DNA from 3 places in the Micromonospora sp. WMMD734 genome. Region 1 is predicted to be linked to each of the others. Evidence: riboswitches for the same ligand, from Rfam matches in the RefSeq annotation. Region 1 holds a riboswitch; each other region holds the start of a gene.

Evidence for each region. A riboswitch is a leader RNA that binds a small molecule or an ion and turns the genes downstream of it on or off. The one in region 1 is predicted to bind cobalamin.
Region 2: another riboswitch for cobalamin. It lies ahead of cobN (cobaltochelatase subunit CobN); the one in region 1 lies ahead of ACN267_RS04980 (ribonucleoside-diphosphate reductase subunit alpha).
Region 3: another riboswitch for cobalamin. It lies ahead of ACN267_RS10360 (CbtB domain-containing protein); the one in region 1 lies ahead of ACN267_RS04980 (ribonucleoside-diphosphate reductase subunit alpha).

Annotation. Positions count from the first base shown of each region.
Region 1 covers NZ_JBMHMK010000001.1:1,172,940-1,176,873, reverse strand. Annotated here, with positions in the region: gene ACN267_RS04990 (oxidoreductase) at 1-124, opposite strand, end outside; gene ACN267_RS04985 (helix-turn-helix transcriptional regulator) at 254-1,141, shown strand; cobalamin riboswitch at 1,169-1,382, shown strand; gene ACN267_RS04980 (ribonucleoside-diphosphate reductase subunit alpha) at 1,504-3,879, shown strand; gene ACN267_RS04975 (ribonucleotide-diphosphate reductase subunit beta) at 3,933-3,934, shown strand, end outside.
Region 2 covers NZ_JBMHMK010000001.1:1,759,835-1,763,768, forward strand. Annotated here, with positions in the region: gene ACN267_RS07260 (aldo/keto reductase) at 34-933, shown strand; gene ACN267_RS07265 (hypothetical protein) at 1,025-1,360, shown strand; cobalamin riboswitch at 2,020-2,149, shown strand; gene cobN (cobaltochelatase subunit CobN) at 2,457-3,934, shown strand, end outside.
Region 3 covers NZ_JBMHMK010000001.1:2,458,079-2,462,012, forward strand. Annotated here, with positions in the region: gene ACN267_RS10350 (copper resistance CopC family protein) at 1-572, shown strand, start outside; gene ACN267_RS10355 (PepSY-associated TM helix domain-containing protein) at 796-2,289, shown strand; cobalamin riboswitch at 2,299-2,440, shown strand; gene ACN267_RS10360 (CbtB domain-containing protein) at 2,475-2,678, shown strand; gene ACN267_RS10365 (CbtA family protein) at 2,669-3,472, shown strand; gene ACN267_RS10370 (histidine phosphatase family protein) at 3,469-3,934, shown strand, end outside.

The sequences.
Region 1 (3,934 bases):
GCACGACCCGCGCGCCCCGGTGGGCCAGCGCGGTGGCGGTGACCAGACCGAGGCCCGAGTTCGCGCCGGTCACCACGACGGTGCGGCCACGCTGGTCGGGAATGTGGTCGGCGGTCCAGGTCATCTGCTGCTCCTGAGCGGTCGGGGGTGGGAGCACCGACGCTACGGACCGGCCGGGCGGACTCCGTCGTAGCCGGTTGCCTAGGTCCCGCAGACCTACCCGCGCCGGTCCGGGCCGCGTCACACTGGCGACATGACCCATCCGTACGCCCGTGAACTCGGTGACTTCCTGCGCGCCCGGCGCGGCCGGCTGCACCCCCGGGACGTCGGCCTGGAGCCGGGCGGCCGACGCCGGGTCACCGGGCTGCGCCGCGAGGAACTGGCGCTGCTGGCCGGGTTGAGCACCGACTACTACCAGCGGATGGAACAGGGCCGGGAGGTTCGCCCGTCCGACGACGTGCTGGACGGGCTCGCCGCCGCGCTCGGCCTCGACGACGACGAACGCCGGCACCTGTTCACCCTGGCCCGCGCCGCCCGCCGGCCGGTGCCCGCCCGGGTCGACCACGGCCCGGAGCGGGTGCCGGAGAGCACCAGGCGGTTGCTGCGCGTGATGGACACCCCGGCGGTGGTACTCGGCCGTCACCTGGACCTGCTCGCCTGGAACGCGTGGGCGGTGGCGCTGCTCGGTGACCCGGCGGACCACCCGCCGGACCGGCTCAACATGCTGCTGCTGATGTTCGACGAGGCGGCGGCCCCGGTGCGGCGCTGCGCGGCCTGGGAGCAGCAGGCCATGGACTACATCGGCATGATGCGCGCCGCCGTCGCCACGGACCCCACCCATCCCCGGGCCACCGCCGTCGTCGGTGAGCTGAGCATCCGCAGCGCCGAGTTCCGGCGGCTGTGGTCCCGGCACGACGTGCGCGGTTCGGTCAGCGGCACCAAGACCTTCCAGGTCCCCGAGGTCGGCGACATCGTCCTGGACTGGGACACCTACCCGCTGCCCGGCAACCCCGGCCCGGTCATGCTGGTCTTCACCGCCGAGCCGGGCAGCGCCGACGCCGACGCGCTGCGGCTGCTGGCGTCACTGCGGGCCACCGGCCGCTCGGGTGAGAGTTATCTGACACGCCGACGCGACATCTAGTGTTGCCTCTCCCCCATCTACGCCATATATGGTGTGCCACGCAGCTGGTTCGGCCGGGCCCGGTGGTCCGGTCGAGGCAACAGGGAACCCGGTGGGAATCCGGGACTGCCCCGCAGCGGTAAGTGGGAACGACCGCCGTCATCGAGCACTGGACCGCGAGGTCTGGGAAGCGACGGCCAGTAGGCGACCGACCCCGGTCACGCCCGCGAGTCCGAAGACCTGCCAGTGCGCCGTGCGCTGCTGCGCGCGGCGGTCGGAGGTCGCGCGGGACGACCGACGCCAGCACCCGGGCCGGCCGTCGCGCCGCGCCCGTTGGCGTTCTCCCGCGTCCCGATGGCCATCGGTGACAGCGAGGAGAGGTCATGACGAGCACAGCGCAGAGCCCACCGTCCGACGTCGACGGCGCGCAGCCACGCCGGCCCGCGATGCGGGTCCGCAAGCGCGACGGCGACACCGAACCGGTGGACGTCAACCGGATCGTCACGGCCGTCGCCAGGTGGGCCACCGACCTGGACGAGGTCGACCCGCTGCGGGTGGCCACCCGGACGATCAGTGGCCTCTACGACGGGGCGACAACGGCCGAGCTGGACAAACTGTCGATCCAGACGGCGGCCGAGCTGATCGGCACGGAACCGCAGTACTCCCGGCTGGCGGCCCGGCTGCTGGCCGCCTACGTGGACGAGGAGGTCCGCGGGCAGGAGGTGACCTCCTTCAGCGAGTCCATCCGGTACGCCCACGGCCTCGGCTTGATCGCCGACGACACCGCCGCGTTCGTGGCCCGGCACGCCAGCCAACTCGACGACGCCGTCGACCCGGCCGGTGACCTGCGGTTCGAGTACTTCGGGCTGCGTACGGTGGCCGACCGCTACCTGCTGCGGCACCCGCGGTCACGGCTGGTGGTGGAGACCCCGCAGTACTGGCTGCTGCGGGTGGCCTGCGGGCTGTCCGGCACGCCCGACGAGGCGGTCGGGTTCTACCGGCTGATGTCGTCGCTGGCCTACCTGCCGAGTTCCCCGACGTTGTTCAACTCGGGCACCCGGCACACCCAGATGTCGTCGTGTTTCCTGGTCGACTCGCCGCGCGACGAACTGGACTCGATCTACGAGCGCTACCACCAGGTGGCGAAGCTGTCGAAGTTCTCCGGCGGCATCGGCATCTCCTTCACGCGGGTACGTGGCCGGGGGGCGCTGATCCGAGGCACCAACGGCCGGTCCAACGGGATCGTGCCGTTCCTCAAAACCCTCGACGCCGGGGTCGCGGCGGTCAACCAGGGCGGCCGGCGCAAGGGGGCGGCCTGCGTCTATCTGGAACCGTGGCACCCGGACGTCGAGGAGTTCCTGGAGCTGCGGGACAACACCGGTGAGGAGGCCCGGCGCACCCACAACCTCAACCTGGCCAACTGGATCCCCGACGAGTTCATGCGCCGGGTCGAGGCCGACGGCGACTGGTCGCTGATCGACCCGTCGGATGCCCCGGAGCTGCCCGACCTGTACGGCGAGGAGTTCGACGCCGCGTACCGGGTCGCCGAGAAGAAGGCGGTCCGCACGGTCAAGGCCCGGGACCTGTACGGGCGGATGATGCGCACCCTGGCGCAGACCGGCAACGGGTGGATGACGTTCAAGGACCGGTCGAACCGGTTGTCCAACCAGACCGGCGTGCCGGGCAACACGATCCACCTGTCCAACCTGTGCACCGAGATCCTGGAGGTCAACAGCGACACCGAGACGGCGGTCTGCAACCTGGGGTCGGTCAACCTCGGCGCGCACCTCACCGGCGACGGTGTCGACTGGGAGAAGCTGCGCGCCACGGTCCGCACGGCGGTGGTGTTCCTGGACCGGGTGATCGACATCAACTACTACCCGGCCGAGCAGGCGGCGGCGTCGAACCCGCGCTGGCGGCCCGTCGGGCTGGGGCTGATGGGTTTGCAGGACGCGTTGTTCGCGTTGCGCCTGCCGTTCGACTCGGCCGGGGCCCGGGAGTTGTCCACCCGGGTCCAGGAGGAGATCTTCCTGACCGCCCTGGAGACGTCGACCGGTCTGGCCGAACGGTTCGGCGCACATCCCGCGTACCCGCAGACCCGGGCGGCCCGGGGTGACCTGCACCCGGACCTGTGGGGGGTGGAGCCCACCCAGACCGCGCGCTGGGCGGCGTTGCGCACCCGGATCGCGGCGCACGGCCTGCGCAACTCGCTGCTGGTGGCGATCGCCCCGACCGCCACGATCGCGTCGATCGCCGGCTGCTACGAGTGCATCGAGCCACAGGTGTCCAACCTGTTCAAGCGGGAAACCATGTCCGGGGAGTTCCTCCAGATCAACACCTATCTGGTACGCGAGCTGAAGGCACGCGGCCTGTGGACGCCGGAGATCCGCGACCAGATCAAGCGGGCCGAGGGGTCGGTGCAGGGGATCGTCGACCTGCCCGCCGAGGTGCGGGAGCTGTTCCGTACCGCGTGGGAGCTGCCGCAGCGGGCGCTGATCGACCTGGCCGCCGCGCGGGCGCCCTACATCGACCAGTCGCAGTCGCTGAATCTGTTCCTCAGCGCGCCGACCATCGGCAAGTTGTCCTCGATGTACCTGCACGCCTGGAAGTCCGGGCTGAAGACCACCTACTACCTGCGGTCGCGTCCGGCGACCCGGATCCAGCAGGCCACCGTCACCGTCGCCCCGGTCGTCGCGGCCGACGCCGAGGCGCTGGCCTGTTCCCTGGAGAACCCCGAGAGCTGCGAGGCGTGCCAGTGACCACCGTCGACGAAACCCGCACCGGCGGGCGGCACCTGCTGCTCGACCCCGGCAT
Region 2 (3,934 bases), 590 kb from region 1:
CGCCGGGCCGCCGCCGCTGGCTAGGGTCGCCGGATGCCAACCGAGATCACCGCCGCAGCGGCGGGCCGCTGGACCCTGGGCGACCGCACCGTGCACCGGATGGGCTTCGGCTCGATGCGGCTCACCGCCCACCCCGACCGGGAGCGGGCGCTGCGGGTGCTGCGCCGGGCCGTCGAGCTGGGGATCGACCACATCGACACCGCCGCCTTCTACGTCTCGCCGGGCGGCACCCTCAAGGTCGGCACCGGCCCCGCCCGGTACGCCACCGAGCTGATCCGCGCCGCGCTCGCCCCGTACCCGCAGGGGTTGGTCATCGCCACCAAGGTCGGCTTCCGGGACGACCCGACGACCGGGACACACGAGGAGGCCGGCCCGGCGCAGTTGCGCGCCCAGGTGGAGGAGAACCTGCGCCGGCTGGGTCGCGACCACCTCGACCTGGTCAACCTGCGGATCGTCAAACGACCCGCGCCGGACTCCGTGGCCGAACGCTTCGGTGCGCTGGCCGAGTTGCGCGACGCCGGCCTGATCCGGCACCTGGGTCTGTCCAACGTCCGCCTCGACCACCTCGACGAGGCGCAGACCATCGCCCCGGTGGTCTGCGTGCAGAACAACTACGCCCTGGACAACCGCGGCGACCAGGACGCCATGGTCCGCGAGTGCGCTGCCCGGGGGATCGCCTACGTGCCGTTCTTCTCCCTGACCGGTGGCAACCGCGAAGGTGGGGCCCGCACCGACCACGGTGCGGCGGTACGCGCCGTCGCCCGTGCCCACGACGCCACCCCGCAACAGGTACGCCTCGCCTGGACGCTGCACCAGGGCCCGCACGTGCTGGCCATCCCCGGCACCGGCGACCCGGCCCACCTGGCCGAGAACGTCGCCGCCGGGGCGCTGCGGCTCACCCCCGACGAGCTGGCCGCCCTCGACCGGGCGTGAACGGGCCGCTCAGCCGGCTGTCACCGGGTTCGCAGCGCCCTTCCAGGTGGGGGTGGTCCACTGGAGGGACGCCGAGGAGAGGAACGGGCAGATGGGCTGGTTCAGCCGACGGACCCGGGCTGACGAGGGCATCCCGACCAAGCTCGACCGGGAGGCCACCCGGGACGACCTGACCGCGTTGGCGGACTTCGTGGCCGCCCACCGGGGGGTGGAGTTCTATCTCGAACCCGAGACGACCGCCACCGACACCACCGTGGTGGCGATCGCGCACGACGGGGAGTGGATCCGCCGCCGCACCGGCTCCCCGCGGACGGCGGCGAAGCTGGCCCACCGGCACGCGGTGCCCCTGTACGAGGCGGCCAAGACCGGGTACCCGGAGCGGATGCGGGCCTGGAACCGGGCCCACCCCGAGCGCCGCCTGCGCTGACTGTCCACCAGCCGTGCGTGGGGTGCGGCGGGGTCGTGGGGTGCGGCGGGGTCGTGGGGGTGCTGCGGGTCCGTGGGGTGCGGCCAGGGTGGCGACGGCCTGTGCTGGCCGCGTGCGCCGGCCTGCGGTCCGCCGGCCACTCGGTGTGGGTATGTCGATGCGGGTCCTTTCGAGCTGATGACGATGACGGATCGGGGCCTGCCGGGTGTGCCGACCCGCACCGCCGTGACGGGATGGCCGGCGGTGTCGGTGCGGGGTGACGCAGCGTCGGGACGGGGTGACCGGTGGCGTCGGAGCGGCGCGGCCCGAGGCATCGGGCCGGGGCCGCGCTGCGGCGGCGGTGGGGTGGCCGGGGCTATCCGCCCGACCACCGTCCGGTCGGACCCGACCATGCCGGTCCGAGTCGTTGACGTCATCAGCTCGACAGCGTGTGAAAGAGGTATCCCGACCGCCAGGGGCCGGCCAGCCACCGGGGACGATCCACCGGGGACGGGCCGTCTGGGTGCGGGCCGTCCGGGTGCGGGCCGCGCCCCGTTGGACGAGCGCGAACCATCGCCGTCGGCCTCACCATGGGGGCCGACCGGTGCCGTCGTGGGGCCGGTGGCCGCCGTTGACCTCGGGGTGAGGAGTGTGGCAGCATTCGCGGCCTGACGGCAGTGAAGGAAGTCGGTGCGATTCCGACGCGGTCCCGCCACTGTCACCGGGGAGCGATCCCCCCTCGTGGGTCACGACCGTGCGTGCACGGTTGGAAGGCCGGGGGTGAGCGTCGATCCGGGAGCCAGGATACTTCGGCCGTCGGAGAACCCCAGGGCGTGGACACCCGAGGAGGACCCGATGACGCGCAGCGTCACTGCCGACCCGATCACGGTCGGTGATTTCCGCATCACTGTCGAGCCCGCGCCGCCGCGTGCTCCCGCCGCTCCCACCGTCGCCGGCCGTCGCCGGGGCGGTCGGCCTGCCACGTACCGCTGACGGCCGGTCCGGGTGCCCCGCCGTCGGCGGGGTCGTCGACCTCCGCCGCCGCTGACCGGCGTCCCTCCCGCCCCGCTCGGCCCGGCCCCGTGGTCGAGCCGGACGTCACTCTCCGGAGCTGCACGTGCGCATCCTGCTGCTGTCCACCGCCGACACCGATCTGCTCGCCGCCCGCGCCAGTGCCGCCGACTACCGCCTCGCCAACCCCACCCGGGTCGACGTGGCCGCCGTACCGGCCCTGCTCGACGGGGTCGACCTGGCCGTCGTACGGCTGCTCGGCGGGCGGCAGGCGTGGCCGGACGGCCTCGCGGCGGTGCTCGGCTCAGGGGTCCCCACGATCGTGCTCGGCGGCGAGGCGGTGCCTGACGCGGAGCTGATGGCGGCGTCCACGGTGGCCTCCGGGGTGGCCACCGAAGCGCTGTCCTACCTGGTGGAGGGAGGCGCGGAGAACCTCGCCCAGCTGGCGCGGTTCCTGTCCGACACGGTCCTGCTCACCGGGGAGGGCTTCGACCCGCCCACCCCCACCCCGCCGTACGGCATCCTCGACCGGCGCCGCCCGACCGCCCACGCAGACCCGACCGCCCAGTCAGACCCGACCGACCAGGCGGATCAGGCGGCCGGACCGGACGGGCGGCAGGGCGGCGGTGGGCGGCCCACGGTGGGGATCGTGTTCTACCGGGCGCACGCGTTGGCCGGCAACACCGGTTTCGTGCAGACCCTGGCCGACGCGGTCGACACGGCCGGCGGCGAACCGCTGCCGATCTTCTGCGGCTCGCTGCGCGGGCTCACCCCGGGCGACGGGCCGCTGGACCTCTTCGCCCGCTGCGACGCGCTCGTCGTCACCGTCCTCGCCGCCGGCGGGACGGTCGCCGCCGACGCCTCCGGCGGGGGCGACGAGGACGCCTGGGACGTCGGCGCGCTCGCCGCCCTCGACGTGCCGGTGATCCAGGCGCTCTGCCTGACCAGCACCCGGGAGCAGTGGGCGGCAAGCGACGCCGGGCTGTCCCCGCTGGACGCGGCCATGCAGGTGGCCATCCCCGAGTTCGACGGCCGGATCGTCACCGTGCCGTTCTCGTTCAAACGCATCGACGCCGACGGGCTGTCGGTCTACGCCGCCGACGCCGAGCGGGCCGCCCGGGTCGCCGGGATCGCCGTCCGGCAGGCCCGGCTGCGCCACCTGCCCAACGCCGACAAGCGGGTGGCGATCGTGCTCAGCTCCTACCCGACGAAGCACTCCCGGGTCGGTAACGCCGTCGGCCTGGACACCCCCGCCTCGGCGGTCCGCCTGCTCGCCGCCCTCGCCGCCGAGGGGTACCACCTCGGCGACGCGCCACCACCCACCGACGGGGACGCGCTGATCCACGCGCTGATCGCCGCCGGGGGCCACGACGTCGAGTGGCTCACCCCGGAACAGTTGTCCGCGGCCGAGGCCCGGGTGCCGGGGGAGACCTACCGGCGCTGGTTCGACCAGGTGCCGGCCGACCTGCGGGACCGGATGCGGGAACACTGGGGTGAGCCACCCGGTCAGCTCTACACCGACGACGGGGACATCGTCCTGGCCGGGCTGCGGTTCGGCAACGTCACCCTGCTGATCCAGCCGCC
Region 3 (3,934 bases), 1.3 Mb from region 1:
CCGCCGGGCCGCCCCGCCGAGTCACCGGCCGGTTCGTCGCCGCGCTGCTGGCCGGCGTGCTGAGCCTGTTCGTCGCCGCCCCGCCGGCCCGGGCGCACAACGGCCTGCGGTCCGCCTCGCCGGCCCGGGACGCGACGCTGACCCACGCGCCCACCGCGATCACGCTGGAGTTCCTGGCCCGGCTCGACCCGACATTCACCACCATCGTGCTGACCGACGGGACGAAGCGACGTGTCCCTACCGGCGATCCGGTGGTCTCCGGCACGACGGGAGCCGTCCGGGTGACCGGTCCCCTGCCCAACGGGACGTACACCGTGGCGTACCGGGTGGTCTCCGCCGACGGGCACCCGGTGCAGGGGTCGTACCCGTTCACCGTGGCCGACCCGGCCGGTCCGGCCGCGCCGTCCCCCGGTCCGCCCACCGCGTCCCCCGACCCGCCGACCGCTGCGGCCGTCGCGGTGGGGCGCGGCGGCGGGCGGTCCACCGTCGTCGGTGCCGCCGGCAGCGCGGTAGTCGTCCTGCTGGCCGCAGCAGCCCTGCTGCGTCGGCGACGCCGGTCGCGGCGCCCCTGAAGCCACCCGCCGCCGCTGGGCCGCAGGCGGTCGCGGTCGGCAGACCCGTGCCGGCAGACGGTCGTCCCTTGTGGACCCGTGACGCCGCCGGCCCGTCCGGACATGTGCCGGGAACCGCGGGGACGTCCGCTGCGACTACCTCACCAGGCGGGGCCGATCGCAGGGAATCGGCTGACCCGCAGGCACGGGGCGACCATCGAATACATCCAACACATTCGATCGGATGGATATGTCTGTCACTGAGTTGTCCGACCCGCCGAGGCCGGAACCCGCCCCACCCGCCCGGCCGGCCCGGGGTGGCTCCCCGTTCGGCGCGCTGCTGCTGCGGCTGCACTTCTACGCCGGCATCCTGGTCGCGCCGTTCCTGGTGGTCGCCGCGTTGACCGGGCTCGCCTACACGGTGGCCCCGCAGGTGGACGCGGCGCTCTACGGCGAGGTGTTGACCGTGACGCAGGTGGGTGAGCGCCCGGTGCCGGTGGCCGACCAGGTCGGGGCGGCCCGCAACGCCCATCCGGAGGGCAGCGTCAGCGCGGTGCAGCCCGGCACCGGCGACCGGACCACGAGGGTGGTGTTCACGGTGCCGGAGCTGGCGGACAAGCAGCACACCGTGTACGTCGACCCGTACACCGGCCGGGTGCAGGGGCAGCTCACCACCTGGTTCGGGTCCACACCGGCCACCACCTGGCTGGACGACCTGCACCGCAACCTGCACCTGGGCGCGGTCGGCCGGCACTACTCGGAGCTCGCCGCGAGCTGGCTGTGGGTGCTCGCGCTCGGCGGGGTGGTGCTGTGGTGGCGTCGCCGCCGCGCCTCCCGGTCCACCGCGCGGCACCTGCTCGTACCGGACCTGACCGCCGCCCGCGGGGTGCGCCGGACCCGCAGCTGGCACGCCACCACCGGGATCTGGCTCACCGTCGGCCTGCTGTTCCTCGCGGCCACCGGGTTGACCTGGTCCCGGTACGCCGGGGCGAACTTCGGCGCCGGTCTCGACGCCCTCGACGCCCGCGCCCCGCAACTCTCCACCGCCCTCGCCGCCGGACCGGCTCCGGCCGACCCCGGTGGCGGCCACCACGGTGCCGCCGGGGCCGGCGGGGTGGTCGAGTCGGCCGCCTTCGACCGGGTGCTGACCGCCGCCCGGACGGCCGGGCTGGCCGGCCCGGTCGAGATCGCCCCCGGCGAGCCGGGCTCGGCCTGGACGGTCACCCAGGTCGACAACACCTGGCCGGTGGCCAAGGACCGGGTCGCCGTCGACCCCACGACGGGGACGGTCACCGCCCGCAGCGACTTCGCCGACTGGCCGCTGCTGGCCCAGCTCAGTGGACTCGGCATCCAGGCCCACATGGGGGTGCTCCTCGGCCCGGTCAACCAGATCCTGCTCGCCGCGCTGGCCCTCGGGCTGCTCTGCGTCGTCGTCTGGGGCTACCGGATGTGGTGGCAGCGCCGGCCCACCCGGGCGGACCGCCGGGCCCGCACCGGCACTCCGCCACCCCGGGGTGGTGTGCGGGGCCTGCCGTGGTGGGCGGTGCCCGTCGGCGTACCGGTGGTGGCGGCGATCGGCTGGGCCTTGCCCCTGCTCGGGCTGAGCCTGCTCGCCTTCCTCGTCGTCGACGTCGCCCTGGGCGTGGCGGCCCGACGTCGCCGCGACGCCGCCCCGCACCGGCCGGCGGATGACGTGCCGCCCCCGGCCGGCACGTCACATTCCCCGGGCGACGATTGACCGGTCGGGGGTCGCGCCGTTACGGTCGACCCACTATCTGCGGCGTCGCGAGGTAAGCCGGTGGGAATCCGGCGCGGTCGCGCCACTGTGAGCGGTTCCGTCGTCGACGGGTCCGTGAGCCAGGACGCTCGGTCGTCCGCAGCCTTGCGATGGGGACGCGTCATCCCCGGGAAGGTTCGAATCCCATGTCGAGTCCCACTCCTGCCCAGCCGCTGGTGCACCCCGTCGGGTCCACCCGTCTGTGGTGGACGGCCCTGGCCGTCGTCGGCGTACTCCTGCTGCTCACCTACCTGGTCGCGTTCGACCAGGGGGCGGTCTCGCGCAGCGGCATGTTCCTGCACGAACTGATGCACGACGGCCGGCACCTGCTCGGTGTCCCGTGCCACTGACCGCTGCCCACAACCCACCCACCTTCGTCACCGTCCTGCTCCGCGGGCTCCTCGCCGGCCTCGTCGCCGGTCTACTCGCGGGCGGTTTCGGCTACCTCGCCGGTGAGCCGCGCATCGACGCGGCCATCGCGATCGAGGAGGCCGCCACCCACACCGGGCCGGTGGCCGACGACCACCACGCCGAGGACCTGGTCGGCCGGGACGGGCAGCGGTTCGGCCTGTTCCTGGCCACCGGCCTGTTCGGGACGGCGATGGGTGGCCTGCTCGCGACCGCGTACGTGCTGCTGCGCCGACGGTTCCCGGCCGCCGACGACGGCCGGACGGCGTTGCTGCTGGCGGGCGGTGCCCTGCTCGGCGTAGTGCTCGTGCCGTTCGGGAAGTACCCGGCCAATCCCCCGGCGGTGGGCAACCCCGACACCATCGACCAGCGCACCGCCGCCTACCTGGCGTTGGTGGTGCTCGGCCTGGTGGCCGTCTGGGCGGGCACCCTGGGCTACCGGTCGGTCCGCGCCGACGCGCCGCCCTGGCAACGGTGCGGCGCGGCCCTCGGCGGGTTCGTCCTGGTCGCCGGCGTCGGGTACGTCGTCCTGCCGTCGTTCCAGGAGGTCCCGGAGGACTTCCCGGCAGCCCTGCTGTGGAACTTCCGGCTGGCCTCGCTCGGCACCCAGGTGGTGCTGTGGACCGCCCTCGGTCTGTTGTTCAGCGCCCTGATGAGCCGACGCACCGCAGGGCCGCGCCCCGGCGACCGGGCCCGTGCGCCGCTGACCGGTCAGGGCACGCCGGCCCGCCCGTGACCTCGACCAGCCTGCGGCTGGTCGCCCACGCCCACACCGGCGCGCTGCGGCGGGCGGTGTTCGGCGCGGGCGACGACGACCTGGACGAGGGCGGTCGACAGGCCGCCCTCGCCCTGGCCGGTCACGGCCGGACCGGGCCACTGGGCACCGTGGACACCTGTCTGACCAGCCCGGCGACCGCACCGGTGCAGACCGCGTACGCCCTGGGGTTACGGCCCACCGTCGAGGCCGCGCTGGCCGACTGCGACTACGCCGGCTGGGCCGGGCGCAGCCTGGCCGACGTCGGGGCGCGCGAGCCCGGGGCGCTGCGCCAGTGGTGGGAGACGCCCGGGGCGACGCCGCACGGCGGGGAGTCCCTCGTCGCGCTGCGCGAGCGGGTCGCCGGCTGGCTCGACGACCGGCTCGGGCCGGGCCGGCGGATCGTCGCGGTGACCCATCCGATGGTGGTCCGGGTGGCGATCG